2 regions of the Rossellomorea sp. LjRoot5 genome follow, and region 1 is predicted to be linked to the other one. Evidence: predicted binding sites of a transcription regulator. Region 1 holds the regulator's gene; the other holds the start of a gene.
What was found. The regulator CtsR, encoded in region 1, represses protease genes until heat stress. The targets are predictions, from matches to a motif close to ATGGTCAATAAAGGTCAAACA.

Region 1 (4,262 bases):
AATAAGCCGCATCACCAATGACTTCTTTCACATCTATCCCAGCTTTTTTGCTTTTTTCAATTAACGTAGGTAACTCTTTTCCATCCGTTTTTTCACCTGTTGTAATCGTTGCGGCGGTAATGATTCTCTCTTGGACCATGGCTAAGTGTGTTTTGTATCCAAAAAAGGATGAATCCGCTGATTTATGACCGACTCGTGCGTCTGGATCTTCCGACTGTTGAAGTTCCAATAAGTCATCTTCGACGGTCTCTTTGAGTAGATTTAATGGTTCTTTTACTTTTGGGAAATCGGTTAATGTGGGTTCTTTCTCAATGACTTTCACTAGCTTTTGAGTATATTCCAACTCAGCTTCAATCGTATCCTCCGTGGGTTTAGTCGGGAATTTTTCTTTCATCGTTTCATCAATGGAGTAAATCATTTTCCGCACTTTTTTCGAACGATTTCTCAACACTTCGACAGGGGAAGTCTGATTATAACGGGAACTTGTATGAGTAGCGTCTACAATGACCGACTTGGATCGAATCACTCCTTTTTCAAGAGCGATTTCAACCGTTTTGTTAATCAATGTGTCTAGTAAGTCTTCGTCCTCCAATCGCTTACGTCGAAAGTAGGCTAATAAACTGGGATCAATAACGTCGTCTTCTGGTGCCATTTCTAAGAAAAACTTAAACGACATATCCACCTTGGTTCTTTCAATAAGATCCACGTCGGATAATGTATAAATGGTCTTTAGAAGAAGATATTTAAATATGCGAATAGGATGGACGGCGTTTCGTCCATTCGTATGACAATATTTATCCTTTAATTCGTCATAGATAAAGGAGAAGTCTACAAGTTTATTGATTTTACGAAGAAGGTGATCTTGAGGTACAACCACATCATACAATCCCCCAAATTGACTTACGTTCATTGATAACTGATGGTCAAGCATCCAATCCCTCACTTTTATGTAATATCTTCATTTTACAAGAAAACAGCGTATCTTTCTTCGATTTCTCGAAGAAAGATACGCTGTTTAGTAAATGAGGGACTTTTTCAGTGGCCTCCTTAGGGGTTACTCTTTTTTTGGTTTCACTGTTAGATAAGGATGAGTGTATAAAAAGTAATTATTTGGAAAAATACGCAATAAACGAAAAAATGACGCAATTAAGGGTGTAAATGACGCAATTAATAAAATTATGACGCAGTCACCTTCGAAAACGACGCAATCAACACGAATTCATCAAAAGCCACACACATTTCACCAGTCAAATCAGCAGGATTGCTATAAAAGAGACCACTAAAATATCTCGAATTACGATTCTCTAAACTTTTCATTAAGAATTGATCACATAAACACCCAATCCAGCAACCCACAACACAACACAACACAACACAACACAACACAAACTTTAAATCCTCTTGAAATCGACTCCCACCAATTCCCCGTTCACAAAACTCCCACCCACCCAGTGCCCCATTTTCAAATTTCTATCCAACAATCTCACTTTCACACGTTTAAAACCTTCCTTAAACAGGAAAACTTCTAAGGTCAAACTTCATAATTGCAAAGTTTAAAACGCGGTTGTATAATTATAGTCAAATATAGTCAAAGTCAAAATGAGGAGGAGGTTTGATGAGGAACATATCCGACATCATTGAAAATTATTTAAAAAATGTGTTAGAACTGAGTGAAAGTGAGATAGTCGAGATTAAAAGAAGCGAGATCGCTGATAAGTTTCAATGTGTTCCTTCTCAAATTAATTATGTGATTAATACCCGTTTTACCATCGAACGAGGGTATGTAGTAGAAAGTAAACGTGGCGGCGGTGGATACATCCGGATCATGAAGGTGAAGGCCCACGATCAGGTTCACTTGATTGATCAGTTGGTGGCACTGATTACACAAACGATCAGCCAGAATACGGCAGCTGATATTGTTTTTCGGTTAGTGGAAGAAGAGATCATTTCCGAAAGGGAAGCCAAGATCATGCTCAGTGTGATGGATCGGTCGGTCATCATGGTCGAATTACCGGAACGGGATATCCTGAGAGGAAGAATGCTTAGAGCCATGCTGGATACATTGAAGTATGAGTAAGGGTTAAAGAGGTGAATGGGATGGTTTGTCAAGAGTGTAATGAAAGACCTGCGACCCTTCATTTTACCAAGGTGGTAAACGGGGAAAAGACAGAGGTTCACTTATGTGAGCAATGTGCTCAGGATAAGGGTGAGATGTTTATGTTTGATTCTTCTCCCGGCTTTTCTGTGAACAATCTATTGGCAGGTCTTCTTAATATAGCTCCTGCATTTAAGCAGGCAAAGGAAACTGAGATTCCTAAGACAGAGGTTTTACAGTGTGAAAAATGTAAAATGACGATTCATCAGTTCATAAATGTGGGTCGCTTTGGTTGTGCCCATTGTTATGAAACGTTTAAAGATGAACTAACTCCTGTATTAAAGCGTGTTCATAGTGGCAATGTCGAACATCACGGGAAGGTTCCGGAGCGTATGGGTGGAGCCATCCATGTGAAAAAGAAGGTGTTGCAGTTGAAGTCTGAATTGCAAACGATGATTGCGGATGAAGAGTTTGAGAAAGCAGCCGAGATCCGAGACGAAATCCGCTCCCTGGAAAAGGAGATAAAGAAAGAGGGAGGCGATAAAGAATGAGTCTTGAGAAGTTCCTGAGTAATGCCGTCAGTTCCTGGATGAGTGAGGAGGGACCGAATTCGGATATTGTCCTCAGCTCGAGGGTAAGACTAGCGAGGAATCTGACTGACTTCCGTTTTTCCACTCTTTACTCTTCTGAAGAAGCGCGGGAGATCGTGAATCAGGTAAAGGAGAAACTTACATCATATCCAAAGAATTTAGGAGAATTAGAATTTTTACCTACAAGTGAGATTCAGCCTCTCCAAAAGAGGGTATTAATGGAGAAACACCTCATTAGTCCGAATCTGGCAGAGGAAACGAACTACGGAGCTGTCCTTTTATCAAGTGAGGAAGATATTAGCATAATGGTAAACGAAGAGGACCATATTCGAATACAGTGTTTATATCCTGGTCTGCAACTGAAGGAAGCTTTACAGAAAGCCAATCAGATCGACGATTGGTTTGAAGGTGAATTTGACTTTGCGTTTGATGAGAAGCATGGCTACTTAACGACTTGTCCTACCAATGTGGGGACGGGACTCAGGGCTTCTGTCATGATGCACTTGCCGGGACTTGTGTTAACGCAGCAATTAAACCGTATCATTCCTGCGATCAATCAATTGGGGTTAGTGGTAAGAGGGATATACGGAGAAGGCAGCGAAGCGCTTGGGAATATCTTTCAGATTTCCAATCAAACGACACTTGGTAAGTCGGAAGAGGACATCGTAGAAGACTTGTTGAGTGTTGTGAAACAGATCATCGAGAAAGAACAAACGGCAAGGGACGCATTAGTTCAAACGTCAAACATACAATTAGAAGATAGGATTTTCCGTTCTCTTGGGGTCCTGGAGCACAGCAGGATCATTGAGTCCAAGGAAGCTGCGAAGTGTTTATCGGATGTCAGACTTGGAATCGATTTAGGATACATCAAAGTGATATCTAAGAATATATTGAATGAACTAATGATTTTAACCCAGCCTGGATTTTTACAACAATATTCTGGAGGTCCACTGAGACCAAATGAACGAGATATAAGAAGGTCTTCTTTGATTCGGGAACGAATTAAGTTAGATAAAGATACATGTGAGGAGGAAAAATAATATGATGTTTGGTCGATTTACAGAAAGAGCCCAAAAAGTATTGGCATTAGCTCAAGAAGAAGCGATTCGTTTGTCGCACAGTAATATTGGTACTGAACATATTTTATTGGGACTTGTCCGCGAAGGTGAAGGTATCGCCGCCAAGGCACTTACAGCATTGGGACTGAGCCCTGAAAAGATCCAGAAGGAAGTCGAAGGGTTGATCGGAAAAGGAAGCGAGAAATCTCAAACGATCCATTACACACCTCGTGCGAAGAAAGTGATTGAACTTTCCATGGATGAGGCCCGTAAGCTGGGTCACTCATATGTAGGAACGGAACATATTTTACTGGGATTGATCCGCGAGGGTGAAGGAGTGGCCGCCCGGGTACTCGGTAATCTGGGTGTCAGCTTGAATAAAGCAAGACAGCAGGTATTGCAGTTGCTTGGCAGTAATGATGCAGGCAATCACCAGGGTGGAGGCAACGCCAATGCCAATACGCCCACACTTGACAGTTTAGCCCGTGATTTGACAGCCATTGCCCGTGAAGGCAGCTT
Region 2 (4,262 bases), 1.4 Mb from region 1:
GCTCTACCGCCGCAAGTTCTTTTTCCATGGCCGGAATCCGTCCGTGCCTGAGCTCCGCGGCTTTATTCAAATCATAATCACTTTCGGCTTCTTCCAACTGGCGCCGGAGTTTCTCTAATTCTTCACGCTTCTCCTGTACCACTGAGATGCTTTCTTTCTCCTGTTGCCATTTTAATTTCATGCTATTCGCTTTTTCCTTCAGATTGCTTAAATCTTCACGGATTCGTGCGAGCCGCTCAAGACTTGCAGCATCTTTTTCCTTATTCAACGCTGCTTCCTCGATTTCAAGCTGCATCACCTTACGGGTGACTTCATCGAGTTCTGAAGGCATTGAATCGATTTCCGTCCGGATCATGGCGCATGCTTCATCGATAAGGTCGATAGCTTTATCTGGGAGGAACCGGTCTGATATATAACGATCAGAAAGCCTGGACGCAGCTACGATGGCCCGGTCATGAATATTGACCCCATGATGGATTTCAAATCGTTCCTTCAACCCTCTCAGAATGGAAATCGTATCCTCCACATCCGGTTCCTGTACGAGCACTTGTTGAAACCGTCTTTCCAGGGCAGGATCCTTCTCTATATACTTCCGGTATTCATTGAGGGTCGTTGCCCCGATACAGTGAAGCTCCCCTCTGGCAAGCATCGGTTTCAGGATATTCCCCGCATCCATGGCTCCCTCTGTTTTTCCTGCTCCGACAATCGTATGGAGTTCATCAATGAAAAGAAGAATGCGTCCTTCACTCTTTTTCACCTCTTGAAGGACGGCCTTCAGCCGCTCCTCAAACTCACCCCTGAATTTCGCTCCTGCGACTAAAGAGCTCATGTCCAGCTCGAAAATCGTCTTATCCTTCAAGCCTTCAGGAACGTCCTTACGAACAATCCTCTGGGCAAGACCTTCCACGATGGCGGTTTTCCCTACACCCGGTTCTCCAATCAAGACGGGATTATTCTTCGTTTTCCGGGAAAGAATGCGAATCACGTGGCGGATTTCACTATCTCTCCCGATGACAGGATCGATTCTCCCCGACCTCACGTCAGCCACAAGATCCCTTCCGTATTTCTTGAGTGCTTCATATTTCACTTCCGGGTTTTGTGTCGTCACCCTGCTCCCTCCTCTTATCTCTTCAATGATTTCTCTTAGGTTCTTTTCCGTTACCCCTTGCTGTGTTAAGTACAGCGTAATCGGATGATTCTTCTGCATCCACAGGGCAAGTGTAAGATGCTCAATGGAAATATAGTCGTCTTCCCATTTACGTTTCAAACTCTCACTGTCCGCGAAGAGTTGATGGACATCCCTTGAAAGATACTGTCCATATTGAATCCCTTCCCCTTCTACTGCAGGGATGTCATGTAACTTCTCATCTACCCATTTTATCAGACTCTGAATGGTTCCCCCCGCCCGCTCATATATGGTACGGAGGAAGCTTTCTTCCGACCCGAGAAGGGATTTCCATAAATGAAGGGCGCTAACATCTGTATGTAGCTTTTCCTTTGCCAATTGACCAGCCGAAACCAACCCTTCCTGAATGCTGTGGGTCATATTATCAATATTCATTATCTGCCACCTCGTATTTGACCTTTATTGACCTTTAATTTCATTATATCCCTTTCTTCCGAAAAAGGGAAAGAAAAAGGAACAAGGATAGCCTTGAACGGGGCACCCTTGCTCCTAATGGTTAAGGTTTTCTCATATACGACCAAAGACGGTTGTGATTGGAGTTCTCAGGAAACCTGTCCCCTGCTTTCAAACGCAGTTTTTGCGGATTCTTCACCATGCTCCCGGTTTCACCGATTTCTATATACTCACCATTGTTCGGTGCTTTTTCTCCGGCCCTGAATTGTCGTGACTGTCCCATTTTTCCCCCTCCTTTTTCGAAGCAATGCTTCTTTCCTATTTTTCTACAAGCATGACCTTTCATGCATGCCAGATGAAGGATAAATATGATAATTACGTTACGGTTCGGTTAACATTCGGAAAAGGGGGTTTACAGTCTTTCCCTTAATGGTGTTAAATTAAAAAATGTGGAGAAAAAAAGCTTGGAGGATATATAATGGATTTTTATTTGATTATTAAATATTTATTTTTGGGGATTTTTCAAGGGTTCACTGAACCGATCCCGATCTCATCGAGTGGACACCTGCTGCTTGCTCAGCATTTCCTCGGAATCAAAGACACAACACTGACCTTTGAAATTCTGGTCAATACGGCTTCATTACTCGCCGTGCTCATCATTTACCGGGAAGACATCATGCGACTCATTGTGAATGGACTCGGTTATTTCAAACAGAAAACACCTGAAACAAAACGTGATTTTCATTTCATTATATATTTACTGATCGGCACAATCCCTGCAGGGGTAATCGGTATATTATTCGGCGATGTCATCGAAGAACATCTTACTTCTGTCATCACGGTAGGAATCACTCTCATCATCACAGGTATCGCCCTTTGGATGATCCGTAACTTAAGAGGAAGAAAAAATGATGGAGACTTAAATGTAAAGGACGCGATCATCATCGGTCTTGCACAGGCAGTTGCCCTCATCCCTGGAATCAGTCGTTCAGGTGCAACGATCGTCGCAGCCATGGCAAGCGGTATGAAGGCAGAAACAGCCCTCCGTTTCTCTTTCCTCCTTTATATTCCCGTCAGTGTGGGCGTAATGGTATTTGGAATAAGCGACATGATGGGTGATCCGAACCTTGCTTCCATGGCGATTCCATATATCGTTGCATTCATTGCATCCCTGATCGCTTCTTACTTCTCATTGAAGTGGTTCATGAATATTATGGCAAAAGGGAACTTGAAATACTTTGCTATTTATTGTGTCGCGGTGGGAGCTGCCGTCCTGATTTTCACCTAACCTTCTATCCGCCTGAGTTTCTTTGATATCTGAAGAATGAAATTGACTGTGAAAATTGCCCGGTCTCCATTTGCCGGATCGATTGATTAACCTAAAAACCCCCTGAAGCTAACCTGCTTCAGGGGGTTTCTCATGTATTGGGTATTACCTGATTCCCAATGCGATCTTCGCATAGCGGGACATATTGTCTTTGCTCCATGGTGGATTCCAGACGATGTCAACCTCTGTTTCTTTCACTTCGGGAATGTCACTCAATGCTGTTTTCACTTGATCCACAATGGTTCCGGCCAGGGGACAACCCATTGACGTGAGGGTCATGGTCACTGTCGCTTTTCCTTCTTCATCCAGATCCACATCATACACTAAACCTAAGTTAACTATGTCTATTCCTAATTCAGGGTCGACAACCTGCTCTAAAGCACCCATCATATTATCTTTAAGATCTTGATCCATGCTAATCACTCCTTTACGCTTATACTTGTCTCTTACCCATTTTCATTACTCATCTTAACAAATAACCACATATAAAACAAAAGGTTACGCTGATAAGTGCTTCTCGAACCACTCGACGAGCCGTAGCACGCCTTCTCTCGTGACTTTGTGATCGGCTTTATCATCTTCTATGAAAAGCAGATGGTCTTCTCGTTCCTCATAATAAGGCAATATGCTGTCATAGAATTCCCTGGTAAAATGGAAGGGGACGACTTTGTCGCGCTTTCCATGCCAGAACATAAGGGGTCTGCCCCCAAGCTTCTCGGGTTGAAGGCTTAGATCATAATGGGCAAGCTCCCTCATCATGCTTTCGATTTCCCCCTCGCCAAATGGCAGATCATACCCCAAAGCTTCCACTTGAGCCAGCTGGGCCTGTGCAAATTTTACATATGTAGGATTCCCCATCAGTGAAACGGCTGAAGAGATCCATTCATATTGAGTCAAAGCACCCAATGTAACAATCCCTCCCATGGATGTACCTGCAACACCGATTCCATTGGGTGCAATCATCCCTTTTTCATCAAAGTGCTCTTTCAAGATGGATAATTCATGAATGGTATTCAACACGATCTTCCAAAAAACTTCTCCCAATTGATACTCTGACTTTCCAGAAGATCGTTCTCCGTGCTCTAAACAATCCGGGAGTATCACTCTGAACCCCTTTTCAGCAAGAAGGTATGCGTAGTGGAGATTATGCTCTTTCGCACTCGTAAAGCCATGAATAAAGAAGCATGTCGGTAACGGTTTATTCATGTCCTCTTCCTTCACAAGATGAAGAAACGGGATCATTTGTATGTTTGATTTATCAATAAGAATCATGTTGGTTCTCTCCCTCCTGATGGCTTTTCACTTTACTATGATATCCTAGATTTGGTAGTATGTATAATATTTAAATCGAAGGCG

Region 2: a site for CtsR is predicted at 1,576-1,596, ahead of clpB (ATP-dependent chaperone ClpB). Genes of this name have one in related genera too.

Annotation. Positions count from the first base shown of each region.
Region 1 covers NZ_CAXUQN020000001.1:4,375,231-4,379,492, reverse strand. The annotation lists gene ACSQ2E_RS22440 (IS1182 family transposase) at 1-931, opposite strand, end outside; gene ACSQ2E_RS22435 (CtsR family transcriptional regulator) at 1,616-2,077, shown strand; gene ACSQ2E_RS22430 (UvrB/UvrC motif-containing protein) at 2,098-2,646, shown strand; gene ACSQ2E_RS22425 (protein arginine kinase) at 2,643-3,725, shown strand; gene clpC (ATP-dependent protease ATP-binding subunit ClpC) at 3,727-4,262, shown strand, end outside.
Region 2 covers NZ_CAXUQN020000001.1:3,011,725-3,015,986, forward strand. The annotation lists gene clpB (ATP-dependent chaperone ClpB) at 1-1,561, opposite strand, end outside; gene ACSQ2E_RS15390 (YjzC family protein) at 1,683-1,862, opposite strand; gene ACSQ2E_RS15395 (undecaprenyl-diphosphate phosphatase) at 2,055-2,867, shown strand; gene ACSQ2E_RS15400 (metal-sulfur cluster assembly factor) at 3,012-3,320, opposite strand; gene ACSQ2E_RS15405 (prolyl oligopeptidase family serine peptidase) at 3,405-4,178, opposite strand.